3 regions of the Streptomyces sp. NPDC006624 genome follow, and region 3 is predicted to be linked to each of the others. Evidence: riboswitches for the same ligand, from Rfam matches in the RefSeq annotation. Region 3 holds a riboswitch; each other region holds the start of a gene.

What was found. Region 3 has a riboswitch for cyclic di-AMP ahead of ABZY20_RS06685 (peptidoglycan DD-metalloendopeptidase family protein). Riboswitches for the same ligand answer to the same signal wherever they lie in the genome.
Region 1: linked by a shared signal. The riboswitch ahead of ABZY20_RS16890 (M23 family metallopeptidase) and the one ahead of ABZY20_RS06685 (peptidoglycan DD-metalloendopeptidase family protein) in region 3 are both predicted to bind cyclic di-AMP.
Region 2: linked by a shared signal. The riboswitch ahead of ABZY20_RS22695 (M23 family metallopeptidase) and the one ahead of ABZY20_RS06685 (peptidoglycan DD-metalloendopeptidase family protein) in region 3 are both predicted to bind cyclic di-AMP.

What each region holds. Positions count from the first base shown of each region.
Region 1 is NZ_JBEXOM010000007.1:357,501-363,713, reverse strand. Features, by position in the region: gene lhgO (L-2-hydroxyglutarate oxidase) at 1-20, shown strand, start outside; gene trmB (tRNA (guanosine(46)-N7)-methyltransferase TrmB) at 560-1,402, shown strand; gene ABZY20_RS16895 (PrsW family intramembrane metalloprotease) at 1,472-2,836, shown strand; gene ABZY20_RS16890 (M23 family metallopeptidase) at 2,912-3,943, opposite strand; cyclic di-AMP (ydaO/yuaA leader) riboswitch at 3,955-4,111, opposite strand; tRNA gene ABZY20_RS16885 (tRNA-Met) at 4,402-4,475, opposite strand; gene ABZY20_RS16880 (alginate lyase family protein) at 4,530-5,744, opposite strand; gene ABZY20_RS16875 (dihydrofolate reductase family protein) at 5,904-6,213, opposite strand, start outside.
Region 2 is NZ_JBEXOM010000012.1:108,734-114,946, forward strand. Features, by position in the region: gene ABZY20_RS22680 (GNAT family N-acetyltransferase) at 1-347, opposite strand, end outside; gene ABZY20_RS22685 (HPr family phosphocarrier protein) at 528-809, shown strand; gene ABZY20_RS22690 (GntR family transcriptional regulator) at 1,003-1,698, opposite strand; gene ABZY20_RS22695 (M23 family metallopeptidase) at 1,941-2,729, opposite strand; cyclic di-AMP (ydaO/yuaA leader) riboswitch at 2,742-2,907, opposite strand; gene ABZY20_RS22700 (pitrilysin family protein) at 3,100-4,488, opposite strand; gene ABZY20_RS22705 (pitrilysin family protein) at 4,485-5,849, opposite strand; gene ABZY20_RS22710 (DNA topoisomerase IV subunit A) at 6,075-6,213, shown strand, end outside.
Region 3 is NZ_JBEXOM010000003.1:53,867-60,079, forward strand. Features, by position in the region: gene ABZY20_RS06680 (alpha-galactosidase) at 1-1,781, shown strand, start outside; cyclic di-AMP (ydaO/yuaA leader) riboswitch at 2,091-2,251, shown strand; gene ABZY20_RS06685 (peptidoglycan DD-metalloendopeptidase family protein) at 2,256-3,191, shown strand; gene ABZY20_RS06690 (SGNH/GDSL hydrolase family protein) at 3,428-4,213, shown strand; gene ABZY20_RS06695 (TetR/AcrR family transcriptional regulator) at 4,555-5,160, opposite strand; gene ABZY20_RS06700 (Glu/Leu/Phe/Val dehydrogenase dimerization domain-containing protein) at 5,227-6,213, opposite strand, start outside.

The DNA of each region.
Region 1 (6,213 bases), on a different contig from region 3:
GGGCACTGAGCACCCTGTGACGGGCCGCGGACCGACCCGGGCGCCCCCGCCTGGGCGGGATGGCCGCGCAGCCCGGCGGCCACGGCACGGCTGAGCCGGCGACCGGGCGGCCCGGCTGCCCGGCTGCCCGGCTGCCCGGCTGCCCGGAACGGTGCCACCGGGCCCGGGCCCGGGCCCCTCCCCGGCCGGACGGGACGGAACGTGCCGCGCCCACCGCAGCCCGACTCGGTCCCCGGCCCGACTCGGCCTCAGCCCCACTCGCACCTCAGCCCCACGCGCACCTCAGCCTCGCTCGGCCTTCAGCCCGGCCGAACGGTGTCCTCCGCTGCGCCCGCCTTCCCCAGGCGCTGCGGCGAGATCCTCCCGCCCCGGCCGCACGACTGCCCTCAGCCCACGCCCCGCACCCGACCACCGTGAGGCCCGGGCGCGCGGAGCCGGGCCGGACGGCCGGGTCGTGCCCGCGGCGACCGGTCCGGCACAGCCGCCCCCCCGATGAGCCCGGCCGGTGGTGGACGGCCGGCGCCCGCGCTCCCGGCCCGGCCGTAAAATCGGGAGCACTGTGTCTGACTCCGCGAACACCCCCGCATCCCATGAGCACGTCACCGCCCCCGGCACCGGCGCGCCCCTCCGGCATGCCCGGGCCAAGGGCGAGCCGCGCTTTCCCGACGGGCCGAAGGCCGATCCCGCTGGGTCGCACTTCGAGCGGCGGATCCGGAGTTTCCAGCCCCGGCGCAGCCGGGTGACCGCAGGGCAGGCGGACGCGCTGCAGCGGCTGTGGCCCAAGTGGGGCCTCGACATCGACGGCCACGGGCCCCTGGACCTCACGGACCTCTTCGGCAACGACAACTCCGTCGTCCTGGAGATCGGATTCGGCATGGGCGAGGCCACCGCCCAGATGGCCGCCGCCGACCCCGCCACCAACATCCTCGCCGTCGACGTCCACACCCCCGGCCAAGGCAACCTGCTCAATCTCGCCGACAGCAACGGCCTGTCCAACATCCGGGTCGGCAACGGCGACGCGATCATCCTGCTCCGCGAGATGCTCGTCCCGGACGCCCTCGACGGCCTCCGCGTCTACTTCCCGGACCCCTGGCCCAAGAAGCGGCACCACAAGCGCCGGCTGATCCAGCCCGACTTCCTGACGCTGGCCGCCACCCGGCTGCGCCCCGGCGCGCTCCTGCACTGCGCCACCGACTGGGAGCCGTACGCCGAGCAGATGCTCGAGGTCCTCACGGCACACCCCGACTTCGAGAACACGCAGGCGGACGGCGGTTTCGCGCCGCGCCCCGGCTTCCGTCCGCTGACCCGTTTCGAGGGCCAGGGACTGGACAAGGGACATGTCGTGAACGACCTCCTGTTCCGTCGCGTACCACACGCGGACCAGCCTCCCGCCGGCGACTGACCGCACCGCACCGCCCCCGGCACGTCACCCGCCTGCGGACAGCGCCCCACCGTCGTTAGGGTCGATGCCGTGGCCACCTGCCCCCCACAGCCGTATCCCGCTGCTCCCGCCGACGGCGCCCCCGTCGGCGGCCCGCTGCGGCACGCCCACTGGTGGCAGCGCCCCTGGGTGCGCTACGGCGGGCTCACCACGCTGCTCGCGCTGTCCGGCCTGGTCATCCTCGCCCTGGTCCGCGAGGAGACCGGCACGGAGGGGTTCCTGGTGGGGCTCGGTCTGGCGCTGCTGCCGGTGCCCCTGCTCGTCGCCTCGTTCCGCTGGCTGGACCGGGTGGAGCCGGGACCCTGGCGCAACCTGGTGTTCTCGTTCGCCTGGGGCGCCTGCGCGGCGGCGCTGATAGCGATCGTCGCCAACAGCTTCGCGACGCGGTGGATAGCGACGGCGACCGCGGACCCGGCCGGCGCGGACACGCTCGGCGCGACGGTCATAGCCCCGGTGGTCGAGGAGTCGGCCAAGGCGGCGGCCGTGCTCCTGGTCTTCCTCTTCCGGCGCCGTGACTTCACCGGCATCGTCGACGGGGTGGTGATAGCCGGTGTCACCGCCACCGGCTTCGCCTTCACGGAGAACATCCTCTACCTGGGCACCGCGTTCGGCACCGACCAGCTCACCGGCGGCACCGGCATCGCCTCCGTCACCGCGGCGACCTTCTTCGTGCGGATCGTCATGTCGCCGTTCGCGCACCCGCTCTTCACCGTGCTGACCGGCATCGGCTTCGGCATCGCCGCGCTCTCGGCGCACCGCCGGCAGCTGCGCCGGATCGTCTTCCCGCTGGGCGGGCTGCTGCTCGCGATGGGCATGCACGCGATGTGGAACGGCTCGTCGGCCTTCGGCGAGTACGGGTTCTTCGCCGTGTACGCGGCGTTCATGGTGCCCGTCTTCGGGCTGCTGACCTGGCTGGTGATCTGGACGCGGCAGCGCGAGCTCACGACCGTGCGGACGGAGCTGCCCGCGTACGCGGTGGCGGGCTGGCTGACCCCGGCCGAGCCGTACGCGCTCGGCTCGATGCGGGCCCGCCGGATCGCCCGCCAGTACGCCCGCCGTCACGCCGGGAAGGCGGCGGCACGGCAGGTCGCGCAGTACGAGGCCTACGCGACGTCCCTGGCGTTCCTGCGCCACCGGGGCCGCCTGGGCCGGGCCGGGGCCGACTTCGTCGTACGGGAACGGGAACTGCTGAACGAGCTGTGGCGCCGCCGCGAGGCGGCCCGCCCGGCTCTGGACCACGCGGCCCGGGTCACGGCCCCTCCGGTCCCCGTGGCGGCCCCGCCCTGGCCGGTGCATGGGATGCACGGGATGTACGGGGCTCACGGGGCGCACGGGATGCACGGCCACGGCCATCCGCAGACGCCGTACCCGGCCTGGAACCCCTACCGCTCCTAGAACCGCGAAGACCGGCAGCCCTGACGTCGGGGGGTCGTCGTCAGGGCTGCCGGTGCTTCGATCGGCGTGCGCTGCTTACGGGTTGAGGCCCTTGTCCCGCAGCCAGGCCATGGGGTCGATGCCGCTCGACGAGCCCGCGGCGTGGACCTCGAGGTGGAGGTGGGCGCCGGTGACGTTGCCGGTGGCGCCGACGCGGCCGATCACGTCGCCCGTGCTGACCTTCTGGCCGACGCTGACGCCGATGGACGACTGGTGGGCGTACCAGATCTCCGTGCCGTCATCGAGGGTCAGGACGGTCTTGTAGCCGTAGGAGCCGTTCCAGCCCGCCTCGGTGATGGTGCCGCTGTGCACCGCCTTGATGGGCGTGCCGGTGGGGGCGGCGAAGTCGAGGCCGGTGTGGTAGCCGGAGGACCAGTAGGCGCCGGCCTGACCGAAGGACGAGGTGATGGTGTACGAGGAGGTCGGCAGCGTGTACTGCTTGGCGAGGGCGGCGAGCCGCTCGGCCTCGGCCTTCTTGCGGGCCTCCTCCTCGGCCTTCCGCTTGGCCTCGGCGGCCTTGGCCTCGGCCTCCTTCTCCGCCTTGGCGGCCGCTTCCTGAGCGGCCTTCTCGGCGGCGGCGGCGGCTTCCTCGGCGGCCTTGGTGTCGATCTGGTCCTGCTGGTGCTCGACCTGGGCCATGATCCGGGCGCGCAGGGCCTCGCCGGCGCCGCTCGTGCCCTGCTCGGTGTCCGCTGTGGTCGTGCCGAGGCTGCTGAGCGGGGTGGCGGGAACTTCGGGGGTGTCGTCGTCCGAAAGGAGGGAACCCACCGAGGGAAGGTCCGGGACGGAGATCGACACCGGCGGCTTGCCGGTCTGGGCGCTGGCCATGCCACCCGCGCCGACGGCGGCTATGACGCCGACGCCGAGGACGGTGGAGCTGCGGGCGAGCCCTCCGCCGCGCTGCTTGGTGACGCGGTGCCGGCCACGGACGGGGCGGATGGACTCCGCGGTGGGGTTCCACTCCTGGAACGGGCCCTCGTCGGTGCGATGGGCGCTGTAGCCGAAGACCTCGGTCTCGCGCTGGTCCGTCGCGAACGGGGCCTCGGGGGCAGGCCGGTTGGACGCCACGTGGGCGTACTCCTTTCCTTCCTTCTCGCCTACCGGGTTAGCTGACGGGTTCGGAGCAGGAAGGTCTCCTACGCGCGTATACCAACCGTGCTTCCACGGCGGTATCCGCCCGATTCACCCCAAGTGGTGGTTCCCCGGTTCCCTTTCGGGATTCGGCGCGTGCGCACGGAGCCGCCTTCTGTGACGGCTGGGACGACCGCGCTGCGTTATCGAACGTTAATAGACGCGCGGTGGGTATTCCAGCGGTTCCGCTTGATCATTAACCTTTTTTCGCGCGGACCAACCTGCCATGACCGGGCAAATTCGGGCGAGTTGACCGCTTCCCGTGTGACTTCTGGGATATGACGATGCGTCAGTCGTGACGCGGAGCGGGGCCGTTCACTCACCGTGCGTAATGGCGTGGGCGAGGAAAGAACCGAGGGCCGGAACCCTTTCGGATTCCGGCCCTCGGCCTTCAGTAGCGGGGACAGGATTTGAACCTGCGACCTCTGGGTTATGAGCCCAGCGAGCTACCGAGCTGCTCCACCCCGCGTCGTTGTGACTCCAGTGTACGCCATGCGCGGGACAGCTCGTGCACACCGGCCGTTCAGCGGCCCGGAGCGCTCGCGTGCGTGAGGGTTTCCCAGGCCGTGAACAGGCCGTCCGTACCGGCGGGCCTGGTCCGGACGGCCAGCCGGTGCGCGGCCGGGACGGACTTGCCGAGGCGGCCCTCCAGGTGGTGCAGCGCGACTTCCAGACCGGGTCCGAGCCTCCCGTCGAGGCGGCCGCCGCACAGCCACGCCGGCGGGCGTCCGTCCAGCTGGTGGCGGGCGTGCAGGGCGAGCGCGGCGGTCAGCCGGTCCTCGATCTCGCCGTAGAGGTCGACCCCCTGGTGCCAGGCCGTCTCGGCGATGTGGGCCGTGGCGGCGAGCGAGGCGCCGACGTGCCGCAGGCTGCGGCAGGTCTCCTGGGCGACGCCGTCGCGGTAGGTGCGCAGCCCGAACCAGCGGGCCGCCGTCCGCTGCGGGGTGTCGAGGCCGGAGCCGGGCGCGGGGAGCGGGGTGCCGCCGTCCTTCTCCAGGTAGAAGACGGCGGGCACGCGTTCCCGGAAGCGCTCCAGGGCGTGGTCGAAGGCCCGGTGGTCGTCGAGGAAGACGGCGACGGCGATGACCGCCTCGGTCGCCACCAGATCCCAGGTGCCGCTGAACTCGGGGACATCGCCCGCGACTTGGGGGAGGTGGACGGTGCGCAGCATGGACGCGAAGCGGCGCACCCGCTCGGCGGGCCAGCCCCCGCCGGGTGTGTGCCGCACGATCTCCGCGGCCCGCGCCCAGACCGACCCGGTCCAGCCCGCCTGGAGCACGGCGTTCTCCCCGGCGTGCCGGCGCAGCGTGCCCGACCAGGCGTCCATGATCTGCCGGGCCTTGGCGGCGTGCCGCGGCTCGCCGGTGACGGTGAAGAGCAGGGCCTGGGTGTAGGCGGCCAGGGCGTCCTCGCGCTCCTCGGCGCAGCCGCGGCCCGCCGGGTCCCCGGCCGGGCAGACGACGCTCGCGCGGGGCTCGGCGCGGTGCCGGTAGGAGCCGTACGGGCTGTCCCGCATGGCCAGGTAGGCCTTCAGCCAGGGCTGCCGGCCGGCGGTGACGTTCGCGCGTACGGCGTCCAGTCCGGCCCGGTCGACGAGGACGCCGGGGTGGGTGAAGGGGGCGTCGGCCGGCAGGGACCTGCCCTTGCCGCCGGTGCGGGCGTCGGCCGCTCCGCAGGCGGCGAGCAGGACGGCCAGCAGCGGTGCGAGCAGCAGCGCCGCCGTGCGTCGTCTCCTCACTGCCCCCACGCCCACTGCCCACATGCCCACTGCCTCCGCGCTGTCGTACCGGCCCTGCAGTCAGCGTGACCCGGCGGGCGGCGGGCCCGCAGGATCTGTTGGTCCGATCGGCCCGCGCGTCGGCACGGCGGGTGACGGCGGCGCAGGCCGGAGGTTGCGTCAGGGCAGCAGATGACGGTTCGGGGCCTTGGCCCGTTCCTCGTGCCCGGGGAGGACGACGACCTGCGCCCCGCCGGCCGCCAGCACGCCGCTGCCGTCGGCCTCCGTGACGAAGGTGTCCGGCTCGCGCCAGGCCGTGACGACGCGCCGGACACCGGCGTCGAGGATGAGCAGGGCGCAGGGCGCGGGGCGTGAGGCGCGGCGGGCGCAGGGTTCCAGGCTGCTGTAGACCGTCGCGCCGGGGAGCCTGGGGTCGGCCGGGTCGAGTTTGGCCAGGGCGGCCTCCTCGGCGTGCACGACCGGGTCGCCG
Region 2 (6,213 bases), on a different contig from region 3:
AAGGCGACCTCGGCCTCGTCGGCGGGTGCGGACGCGGGCGTTCCGTCGGCGCCGATCCGGTCGTAGCGTACGGTGGCGATGAACTCGCCGCCGACCGTGGCCGCGAGTCCCACCCGGTCCACAAAGTCGTGGTGCGTGAAGCGGTGGACGTCCTTGGCGGACAGGCGAGGGTACGGCGCGAAGAAGCGGTAGTACTTCGACTCGTCGGAGACCTGCTCGTAGAAGCTGACGAGACGCTCGGCGTCATCAACGGTGATGGGCCGGATGCGCGCGGTGCCTCCGTCGCGCAGCACCACGTCGGCTTCCCAGTGGGCGGGATACTCGTGCCGGTCCGGCGAGGTCTGCATGGGCCCCAGAGTACGGCTAGCGCCTGACAACGGCGCGAGGCAGTCTGTGGAGGGCGTCAGCCGGGTCGAGGCCGCGACCCGGCGGCACCCCGGGGCGGTCCTTCGGGGACCGCTCCCGGCGCAGCTTCACGATATGGGAAACTGGTCTAGACAACCCTGAACACCGAAGGGCAGCAACACATGGCTGAGCGCCGCGTCAACGTCGGCTGGGCCGAGGGCCTCCATGCCCGCCCCGCCTCCATCTTCGTCCGAGCCGCCACGGCCGCAGGCGTCCCGGTGACGATCGCCAAGGCTGACGGCAAGCCCGTCAACGCGGCCTCCATGCTGGCCGTCCTGGGCCTGGGCGCCCAGGGCGGTGAGGAGATCGTCCTCGCCTCCGACGCCGAGGGCGCCGACGCCGCTCTGGACCGGCTGGCCAAGCTGGTCTCCGAGGGTCTCGAAGAGCTTCCCGAGACCGTCTGAGCAATTCCCCGCGCCACACCCGGCGCATCCTGAAGGGCTCGTCCGCATTCGCCGGGCGAGCCCTTCGCGTTTCGCGCATTTCCGGTTCGCGGACATGGCCGCGAACGAGGCCGCGAAGACGCCTGCGGATATTTCCCGCGGGCAGCAGAAATAGCCCCCGCGAATTCCCCGCTCTTTGTATACGGCTCGTGTGTTAATGCCGCAGGCCCGTCGTGTTTACGGGATGTTGCGAGTTCCTCACACGCTCGGCGCGCTCCCCGGCGGAGCCGAACCGCAGACGGTGCGCGGCCGTCTCGCGCTCGGTGTGCAGCGCCGTGACCGCCCGCGCGCGTTCGCTGTCCCCGCGCGCCACCGCGTCGACGATCGCGCCGTGCTCGGTCCAGGCCTCCACCGGGCTGGCCGGCGCGTCGACGGCGTACATCCAGGCGATCTTGTGGCGGATCTGGGTGAGCGTCGAGGTGAGCGCCGGGCTGCCGCAGGCCTGCGCGAGCGTCTCGTGGAACCAGCCGCCCAGGGAGCGCAGGTCCTCGCTGCCGCCCCGGCGGGCGCGCTCCTGCCCCAGCCGGACCAGGCCGCGCAGGACCTTCAGGTGGGCCTCGGTGCGGCGCTGGGCGGCCCGGGCGGCGCCGAGCGGCTCCAGCAGCATGCGCATCTCCAGCAGGTCGGCCGCCTCCTGCTCGGTGGGTTCGGCGACGCACGCGCCCGCGTGCCGCCGGGTCACCACGAAGCCCTCCGCCTCCAGGGTGCGCAGCGCCTCCCGGACGGGGACCCGTGAGACGCCGTAGCGGCGCGCGAGGAGTTCCTCGGTGAGCCGGCTGCCGCGTTCGTGGACACCCGCGACGATGTCGTCCCGGATGGCCGTGCACACCGAGTGCGCGGGAATGCGCATGACCGACCTCCGCTTAATCCCCGTGAAACGCCGACGCGTGACGCGTGTTCCGTGACTCTATTGCAATGAGCCGGAATTTCCGACGGCGGGCCGGAAATCATGGATATTTTTTGGACAACCGCCGGCGGTCCGGACCGGGAACACCCCGTTCATCCGGGGCGCCGGTTCGGGCGGTGGTCACCGGAAACACCGAAAGGCCCCGGCTCGACGAGCCGGGGCCTTCGGACGCGGGGCGGGGTGGGTCAGATCTTCACGCCGTGCGAGCGGAGGTAGGCGACGGGGTCCATGTCCGAGCCGTACTCGGGGCTCGTGCGGGCCTCGAAGTGCAGGTGCGGGCCGGTCACGTTGCCGGTGGCGCCGGACAGCCCGATCTGCTGGCCGGGGGTGACCTTCTGCCCCACGGAGACGCCGATGGACGACAGGTGGCCGTACTGGGTGTACGTGCCGTCGTTCATCTTGATCACGACCTGGTTGCCGTAGGAACCGCCCCAGCCCGCCTCGACGACGGTGCCCATGCCGACGGACTGGACGGAGGTGCCGGTGGCGGCGTGGAAGTCGACGCCGGTGTGGCTGCCGGAGGACCACAGGCCGCTGCTGGTCCGGTAGCCGGTGGAGACGTACGAGCCGGCGATCGGGGAGACGAAGGTGTTGAGGCGCTTGCGCTCGGCCTCGCGGGCGGCGCGTTCCTTGGCCTCGCGGGCCTCCTCCGCGGCCTCCTTGGCCTTGCGGGCCATCTCGGCGGCCTGCTTGCGGGCGGCCTCCTCGGCCCTCTTCTTGGCGGCGGCCTCCTCGGCCGCCTGCTTCTGGGCGACGGCCTGGGCGTCGATCTGCTGGGCGACGGTGTCGCCCATGGTGACCACGGGGGTGAGACCGGTCTGCTCGGGAGCGGGGTCGGCGGCGAAGGCGGCCGGAGCGGCCACGGTGCCGATGACGCCGGTGGTCGCGAGGGCCGCGACGCCCGCGGCGCGGGCGGTGCCACGCTGCATCCGGCTGGGCCGACGGTGCTTCCCGGTGGCGCGGGTGAACGCCATGTAGTGGCTGGTCCTTTCCTTCCCTCTCGCCTACCGGGTTAGCTGACGGGTTCGGAGCAGGAAGGTCTCCTACGGACCCCCTCGCGACTCGCGCGGGCGTCCGATTCACCCCAGGGACTACTGGTGGGTCCCCGGCTCCCCTGGCTCGCGCCGTACGGGGACTCGGCGATGACTGTCCGGTGCCGCGGGTGCGGCGCACTGCCTGACGAACAGCCCGGACGACGCTAAGCGGGGGCACTTTCAATTCCCAAACGGATCCCGGCTTTTGTAGCGCATCCCACAGGGCAGACAGGCAACCTCCGTACCAATTCGGGCATAAAGGAGCCCTGGCGCCTTAGAAGACAACCAGGGCTCCCGCGCGCGTGTGCCGCTACTCGGCGGCGACCACCGAGACTTCGCCGATGCCGAGAGCCTCCACCGGGCCCTTGATCTGCGCCGCGTCACCGACGAGGACGGTCACCAGCCGGTCCACCGGGAACGCGCTGACGGCCGCCGCGGTGGCCTCCACGGTGCCGGTCGCGGCGAGCTGCCGGTACAGCGTGGCCTGGTAGTCGTCGGGCAGGTGCTGCTCGACCTGGTCGGCCAGCGTCGAGGCGACGGCCGCCGCCGTCTCGTACTTCAGCGGCGCCACGCCGACCAGGTTCTGCACGGCGACGTCCCGCTCCGCGTCGGTCAGGCCCTGCGCGGCGAGCGTGCGCAGCACCGTCCACAGGTCCTGCAGCGCGGGACCGGTGTTGGGCGTGTCCACCGAACCGCTGATGGCCAGCATGGAGGCACCGGTGCCGTCCGGGGCGGACCTCAGGACCTGGGCGAACGCGCGCACGCCGTAGGTGTAGCCCTTCTCCTCGCGCAGGACGCGGTCCAGACGGGAGGTGAGGGTGCCGCCGAGACAGTACGTGCCGAGCACCTGCGCGGGCCAGACGCGGTCGTGCCGGTCCGGGCCGATGCGGCCGATGAGCAGCTGCGTCTGCACGGCGCCCGGGCGGTCCACGATGACGACCCGGCCGGTGTCGTCGGCGGTCACCGGCGGCACCGGCCGCGGTTCGGCCTGCGAGCCGGTCCAGGCGCCCAGCGTGTCGCCGAGCAGGGCGTCGAGGTCGATGCCGGTGAGGTCGCCGACGACCACGGCCGTGGCGGTGGCGGGGCGGACGTGCTTCTCGTAGAAGCCGCGTACGGCCGCGGAGTCGATCGCGGCGACCGTCTCCTCGGTGCCCTGCCGGGGCCTCGACATGCGCGAGTCCGCCGGGAACAGCTCCTTGGAGAGCTCCTTGGCGGCGCGGCGCGAGGGGTTGGCCAGCTCGTGGGGGATCTCGTCGAGGCGGTTGCGGACCAGCCGCTCGACCTCGCTGTCCGCGAACGCGGGCGCCCTGAGGGCGTCGGCGATCAGCCCGAGCCCCTTGGCCAGCCGGGACGCCGGCACCTCCAGGCTGAGCCGGACACCGGGGTGGTCGGCGTGTGCGTCGAGCGTGGCGCCGGCGCGCTCCAGCTCGGCGGCGAACTCCTCGGCGGAGTGCTTGTCGGTGCCCTCGGAGAAGGCCCGGGCCATGATCGTGGCCACGCCGTCCAGGCCGGCCGGCTCGGCGTCCAGGGGCGCGTCGAGCAGCACCTCGACGGCGACGACCTGCTGGCCGGGGCGGTGGCAGCGCAGGACGGTCAGGCCGTTGCCGAGCGTGCCGCGCTCGGGGGCGGGAAAGGCCCAGGGCCTGGCGTCGCCCGCCTGGGGCTGGGGGTGGAAGTCCATCGCGGCGAGCTCGGTCACTTGGCCGCCTCCTCGTTCTCGTCTCCGGCCGCGGCAGCGGTGTCCTCGTCGGTGGCGTCCTCGTCGGCGACGGGCTCGTAGACCAGCACCGCGCGGTTGTCGGGCCGCAGGCGGGCCTTGGCGACCTCCTGGACCTCCTCCGCCGTGACCTCCAGGACGCGCTGGACGGCGGTCAGGGCGAGCTGCGGGTCACCGAACAGCACGGCGTACCGGCACAGTTCGTCGGCGCGGCCGGCGACCGTGCCCAGCCGGTCCAGCCACTCGCGCTCCAACTGGGCCTGGGCGCGCTCCATCTCCTCGGCCGTGGGGCCCTCCTCGGCGAACCGGGCGAGCTCCTCGTCGATCGCGGCCTCGATGACCGGCACCTCCACGTCACCGGACGTCTTCACGTCCAGCCAGCCCAGGGAGGGCGCCCCGGCGAGCCGCAGCAGGCCGAAGCCCGCCGCCACGGCCGTGCGGTCGCGGCGCACCAGGCGGTTGTAGAGGCGGGAGGACTCGCCGCCGCCGAGGACGGTGAGGGCCAGGTCGGCCGCGTCGCACGCGCGCGTGCCGTCGTGCGGCAGCCGGTAGGCGGCCATCAGGGCGCGCGCCGGGACGTCCTCCTCGACGACCTCGCGCAGCTGCTCGCCGAGGGTCTCCGGCAGCGAGCCGTCACGCGGGGCGGGCTTGCCGTCGTGGCCGGGGATGGAACCGAAGTACTTCTCGATCCAGGCCAGCGTCTGCTCGGGGTCGATGTCGCCGACCACGGAGAGCACCGCGTTGTTCGGCGCGTAGTAGGTGCGGAAGAAGGCGCGGGCGTCCTCCAGGGTCGCCGCGTCCAGGTCGGCCATGGAACCGATGGGGGTGTGGTGGTAGGGGTGGCCCTCGGGGTAGGCGAGGGCGGTCAGCTTCTCGAAGGCGGTGCCGTAGGGCACGTTGTCGTAGCGCTGGCGGCGTTCGTTCTTGACCACGTCGCGCTGGTTCTCCATCGACTCGTCGTCGAGGGCGGCGAGCAGCGAGCCCATGCGGTCGGCCTCCAGCCAGAGGGCGAGCTCCAGCTGGTGGGCGGGCATGGTCTCGAAGTAGTTGGTCCGCTCGAAGCTGGTGGTGCCGTTCAGCGAGCCGCCCGCGCCCTGGACGAGCTCGAAGTGGCCGTTGCCCTTCACCTGCGCGGATCCCTGGAACATCAAGTGCTCAAAAAGGTGAGCCAGGCCGGTGCGCCCCTTGACTTCGTGGCGCGAGCCGACGTCGTACCAGAGGCACACCGCCGCGACCGGGGTCAGGTGGTCCTCGGAGAGCACCACGCGAAGGCCGTTGGCCAGGCGGTGCTCGGTCGCTGTCAGGCCTCCGGAGCCTGCCTGGGCTGTGGCCGTGTGACCCATGGGCATGTACGTCCCTTCGATCGCTGGGCGGTCGATCAAACCGCGGATTTCCTGCCGGTCCTGCCACTGTATGCAAGCGCGCGAAGCCCTGGTGAAGTTCCCGGCGCCGGGCTCGGGCCGCGGGCGGGGGCGGCGCTTGACCCGGGTCCTGGTCCCGCTTGTCAGTGCGGCGGTCCACAATGGTCCGCGTCAGATCTGGAACGCAGCAGCAAGGAGCCGGCAGCGATGGCCCGCCGCAGCACGAAGACCCCGCCGCCCGACGACTCGTACGAGGAGCGGATCCTCGACATCGACGTCGTCGACGAGATGCAGGGCTCCTTCCTCGAGTACGCGTACTCGGTCATCTACTCCCGCGCCCTTCCGG
Region 3 (6,213 bases):
AGGCGGACGACGGCGAGCTGCGGCTGCGCTTCCGCGACGGCGGGCTGCTCATCACGCTGCACTACCGGATGCCCCCGGCCACCGACGTCGTCGAGCGCTGGGTGAGCCTGGACAACCGGGGACCGGCCGTCGAGGTGCTGCGCGCCGACTCCGCCACCTGGACCCTGCCCGAGCGCGACACCTGGCGGCTGTCCCAGCTGCACGGCCGCTGGGGCGCCGAGTCCCGGCTGGCGCGCTCCGAGCTCACGCCCGGCGAGAAGGTCCTCGGCAGCCGCCGCGGCCACACCTCCCACCAGCACCTGCCCTGGGTGGCCCTCGACACCGACGCGACGGAGGAGCGCGGCGAGGTCTACGGCTGCGCCCTGGGCTGGTCCGGGTCCTGGCGGATCGCCGTCGCCCGGCTCCCGGACGCGCGCGTGCAGATCACCGGCGGCGCCGGACACGACGACTCGGGCCTGCTGACGCTCGGCCCGGGGGAGGCGTACACCACACCCGTCTTCGCCGGGCTCTGGAGCGACGGCGGCTTCGGCGGGGCGAGCCGCGCCTGGCACGCCTATCAGCGCGACCACGTCGTCCCGGACGCCGGCCGCGACCGGCCGGTGCTGTTCAACTCCTGGGAGGCCACCGGCTTCGACATCTCCGAGGAGCAGCAGCGGGCGCTGGCCGAGCGGGCCGCCGCCCTGGGGGTCGAGCTGTTCGTGGTCGACGACGGCTGGTTCGGGGCGCGCACCGGTGACCGGGCCGGGCTCGGCGACTGGACGCCCAACCCGGACCGCTTCCCCGGCGGGCTCGGGCCGCTCGCCCGCCACGTGCACGGCCTCGGTATGCGGTTCGGGATCTGGGTCGAGCCCGAGATGGTCAACCCGGACAGCGAGCTGTACCGCGCCCACCCGGACTGGGTGCAGTACCAACCGGGACGAAAGCGGACGGAGTTCCGCAATCAGCTGGTGCTGAACCTCGCCCGCGAGGACGTCCGGGAGTACCTCTGGGAGCGGCTCGACGGGCTGCTGTCCAGCGCCCCGATCGACTACGTCAAATGGGACTTCAACCGCTGCTTCACCGACGCCGGCTGGCCGGACGACCCCTACCCGCAGCGACTGTGGGTCGACCACGTGCGCGCCCTGTACGCCCTGCTCGACCGGCTGCGGGCCGCGCACCCGGGCGTGGCCTTCGAGTCCTGCTCGGGCGGCGGAGGGCGCGTCGACCTCGGTGTGCTGAGCCGCACGGACCAGGTGTGGACCTCGGACAACACCGACCCGCTGGACCGGCTCGCCATCCAGCACGGCTTCAGCCAGATCCACCCCGCGCGCGTGATGGCCGCCTGGGTCACCGACAGCCCGAACGCCATGCTCAACCACCGGTCCAGCTCCCTGCGCTTCCGGTTCGTCAGCGCCATGGCCGGTGTGCTGGGGATCGGCGGCGATCTCACCCGGTGGACCCGGGAGGAGCTCGCCGAGGCGGGCGGGTGGGTGCGGCTCTACAAGGAGATCCGCCCCGTGGTGCAGCGCGGGGACCTCTACCGGCTGCGGCCTCCGGAGGGCGGCCTCAGTGCCGTGCAGTACGTCCTCGGCGACGAGGCGGTCGTCCTCGCCTGGCTCCAGGCGCAGCGCTACGGCGAGCCCGTCCCGGCACTCCGGCTGCGCGGGCTCGACCCGGCGGCGACGTACGAATGCCCCGAAACGGGCGAAGTGCACCGAGGAGGTGTCCTGCTGCATCACGGTTTGCGGGTCGGGCTGCGCGGGGACCTCGACGCCGCGGTCGTCCGCCTTAAGCGGAAGTAGTCGTTCTGTCCGAATGGGGTGCTTAGGGCGCTTCGCCATAACGTGCCCCGTTCGTAAAGGGGTTGTGGACAGGGTGCGTGACCATCGTCATATTCGTGACGATGTGTCGTCGCCATGTGCACGTAATTGCGGCGTCAATCAGGGCTATTGAGGGAAACCGGAGATCCGTAATCCACGCTCGGTGACGGGAAATGTGGCGGCGCGTCAAGGAAAACGCCGTCACGGGCAACCGCAAGCTTGTCCGGTTGCGTCTTGGTCGCTTACGTTCCACACCAATCCGGACGGACGCCTAATCCTGCCGCCGCCCGGAGCCCGCACACACTGACCCGTGTACGGCAGGAGCGGGGGACCCACAGGTACGACGCCTGTTCCGGTTCCCGGAACGGCTTGGGGTTAAGCCACGCCTCGGCGCGGCCGGGCATCTCCAGCCCGCACCCGACAGCTCACCTCGCAGGCGCCGGAGAGGAATTCGCCATGCCCGCGAAGGGTAAGCACCGCCGTCCGAAAACCCAGCGTTTCACCCGCTCCATCGCCGTCGCCGGAACCGGCGGCGCCGCTCTCGCCCTTCCGCTCATGGGTGCCGCCGGCGCCCACGCTGCCACCCCGCAGTCGGCTCCGGAAAAGGCCGTCCAGTCCGCTCCGGCCGCCGGGAAGCAGGGCGCCGAAAAGGCCGCCACCACCCGCACGTACACCGTGAAGGCCGGGGACTACCTGGCGAAGATCGCCGACGACCAGAACGTCAGCGGCGGCTGGAAGAAGCTCTACTCGGACAACCGCGACGCCGTCGGCGACGACCCGTCGCTCATCCACCCGGGTCTGAAGCTGTCCCTCGGCAAGAAGGCGGCGTCCGCGCCGAAGGCCGAGTCGTCCGCGCCGAAGGCGTCGGCCGAGAAGCAGGCGAAGAAGTCCTCCGCCGCCGAGTCCTCCTCCAAGGCCGGCACCGCCGCGAAGCCGGCCGCCGCCAAGCCCGCCGCGAAGCCGGCCGCCGAGACCAGCGCCAGCGGGTACAGCGCCCCGGTGGACGGTGCCACCGTCGGCACCCCGTACCGCATGTCCGGCAGCATGTGGTCCAGCGGCTACCACACCGGTGTCGACTTCGTCGTCCCGACCGGCACCTCCCTGAAGGCCGTCGGCGCGGGCACGGTCGTCTCCGCCGGGTGGGGCGGCGCGTACGGCAACCAGGTCGTCCTCAGGCTCGCCGACGGCAGCTACGCCCAGTACGCCCACCTGTCCCAGCTCTCCGTCTCGGCCGGCCAGGCCGTGACCGCCGGGCAGCAGGTCGGCCTGTCCGGTGCGACCGGCAACGTCACCGGGCCGCACCTGCACTTCGAGATCCGCACCACGCCGGACTACGGCTCGGACGTGGACCCGGTCGCCTTCCTGCGCTCGCACGGCGTCTCCATCGGCTGACCGACCGCACGACCACCTGCCTGACACGCACACCGAAGGCCGGACCCCGATCCCCGGGTCCGGCCTTCGGCTCGCCCGCCAACGCCCCCGTCGGGCCGCCTATTCCGGAATTGGCGAACACTTGGGAAGTGGCTTATCTCACCGCCCGTCAACCCCTTCCTACGGTCGCGTAGGTCACATTCGAGGGTGAATCATGAACGGCTGTGGCAGACGATTCGAAGAGTGACAGCAGAGTAGTGATCGGGTCGTACGTGGCGGTGGGGGACAGCTTCACCGAGGGCGTCGGTGACCCCGGCCCCGACGGGGCGTTCGTCGGCTGGGCCGACCGGTTCGCCGTCCTGCTCGCCGACCGCCGGCCCGAAGGCGACTTCCGGTACACGAACCTCGCCGTGCGCGGGAAGCTCCTCGACCAGATCGTGGCGGACCAGGTGCCGCGGGCCATCCAGATGGCTCCGGACCTCGTCTCGTTCTGCGCCGGGGGCAACGACATCCTCCGTCCCGGCACCGATCCGGACGAGCTGGCCGAGCGCTTCGAGCGGGCCCTCGCCCCGCTCGCCGCCGCGGCCGGCACGGTCATGGTGACGACCGGGTTCGACACGCGCGGCATGCCCGTGCTGAAGCATCTGCGCGGCAAGATCGCCACCTACAACGGGCACGTCCGTGCCATCGCCGACCGGTACGGCTGCCCGGTGCTCGACCTGTGGTCCCTGCGCAGTGTGCGGGACCGCAGGGCGTGGGACGCGGACCGGCTGCACCTGTCGCCGGAGGGGCACACCCGGGTCGCGCTCCGCGCGGGCCAGGTGCTCGGCATCGAGGTACCGGCCGACCCCGAGCAGGAGTGGCCCCCGCTCCCGCCGCGCGGCACCCTCGAGGTCCGGCGCGACGATGTGCACTGGGCTCGGCAGTTCCTGGTGCCGTGGATCGGGCGGCGGTTGCGCGGGGAGTCGTCGGGCGACCACGTGACCGCGAAGGGCGCGCTGTCCCCGGACGACATCCGGTCGCGGATCGCGGCGGTGGCGTAGCGGCGACGGCTTGATGGGGCGGTGGTCCGTGGCGGTTCCGGTGGGAGGCGCCACACCGGCTGACGGGGAGTGGACGCGCTCATGGCTGAGGGCGGACGCGCCTGTCGGCCACGTCCCGTGTGCGAAGCGGCAGTTGGGGGTGCCGTGCCGTGGGCGCGTCCCGGTGAGGGCGATCCGCGATCCGCTGCCCTCGTGCCGCCGGGGCAGCGGCGCGGTATGTCTCGCTGTCGGCCACGTGCCGTGCGTAGATGAGAAGTCGGGGCCCGCCCGCCCCAGGCCCGCATGGCGCCAGGGGCGGTCGGCAGCCCCTGCCGCCGTCCCTCAGCGGTACGCCGGGTCGCTCACCGGTGGGCGGGCGTCGCGCCCAGTTCGCGGGTCAGGGCCTCCTCCGCCCACTGCTGGGCCCGGGCCCGGGGCAGTGAGCCCGGATAGGACGTCAGCTGAACGGCCAGGCCGTCGAGGAAGGCCGTGAGGCGAAGGGCCGCGGCCCGGGGGTCCGGGCAGGGGAACTCGCCGGCCGCCACGCCCTCCGCGATGACCTCGGCGAGAGCCGCCTTCCACCGCCGGTCGAGGTCCTCGGCGACCTCCCGCAGGGCGGGCTCGCGCAGGGCGACCGCCCAGCCCTCGATCCACAGCCGCCAGCCCTTGGCCTGACCGGTCGGGGCGTACCACCGGACGGCCGACCGCAGCCGGCGCAGCGCCGACGTGCGGCGGCCGAGCAGTTTGCGCAGCCGCGCGAGGTCGGCCTCGGCCGCGTGCCGGAACGCGGCGGCGACCAGCTGCTCCTTCGTGGAGAAGTGGTACAGCACCAGCGCGTTGCTCACCCCGAGCGCCGAGGCCACGTCGGCGATGCGCACCGCCGCCACACCCCGGGCCTCGATCTGCTCGACGGCGGCCCGCAGCAGTTCCCCACGCCGCTCCGCCACGCTCAACCGGACTCTCGTCACGCCGTCACCCTACCCACGCCCCCGCGGCCGGCCGGCGCGCGGATCCGCCGCCGCGGCGGCGCTGCCTCAGCGGTACCAGCCGAAGCGTTCCGCCATCACCGGGAGCCGGTCCGCGGCGATCGCGTGCGCGGCGGCCCGCGGGGTCGTCCCGTCGGCCTCCGCGCGGGCCAGCATCCGCCCGACCAGAGCCCGCATGGAGCGGCGCGTGTGGGTGAACGCCTCCTCGGCGTCGGCCCCGATGTCCCCGAACAGGGTCCACCACCACCAGGCGTTCGTACCGGAGTTGACCACGACGTCCGGCAGCACGGTCACGCCCCGGGCGGCCAGCAGCGGCTCCGCCTCCGGCAGTACCGGCATGTTCGCCGCCTCCACCACCCAACGGGCGGTGATCCGCTCCTGGTTCCCGGTGTCGATCGCGTACGACACCGCCGCCGGCACCAGCACCTCCGCGTCCGCCGACAGCCAGGCGTCGCCGGGCAGTTCGAGGTCGCCGGGGCGCAACGCGCAGCGGTCGACGATGCCGTGCGGGTCCCGGGCGGCGAGCAGCGCCTCGACGTCGAGGCCCGCCGGGTTGGCGATCGTGCCCTTGAGGTCGGCGACCGCCACGACCGTGAGTCCCGCGCGCGCGAGGAACCGCGCGCTCGCCCCGCCCATGGTGCCGAACCCCTGGAGGGCGACCCGGGTCCCCGCGTACGGCACCCCGGCCCGGTCCAGCGCGGTGAGCGCCGCCTCGGCGACGCCGCAGCCGCCGGCCAGCTCGTCCAGCCCGATGCCGTCCACCTCGACGGCGAAGGCGTCCGCGAGCCGTCGCCGGGCCTCGGCCTCGTCGTCCAGCAGCGGATACACGGCCTGGATCGAGGAGACCAGTCCCGCCTCGGCGGCGGCCCGGTCGATCAGGTCCTGGGAGAGCCCGAGGTCCTCACCCGTCGTCCAGCAGCTCTCGAGGTACGGCCGCATGGCGCGCAGGTAGCGCACCAGCAGCGGGTACGCCTCCGGGTCCCGCGGATCGCAGTCGATGCCGCCCTTGGCGCCGCCGAGCGGGACGTAGCGCGC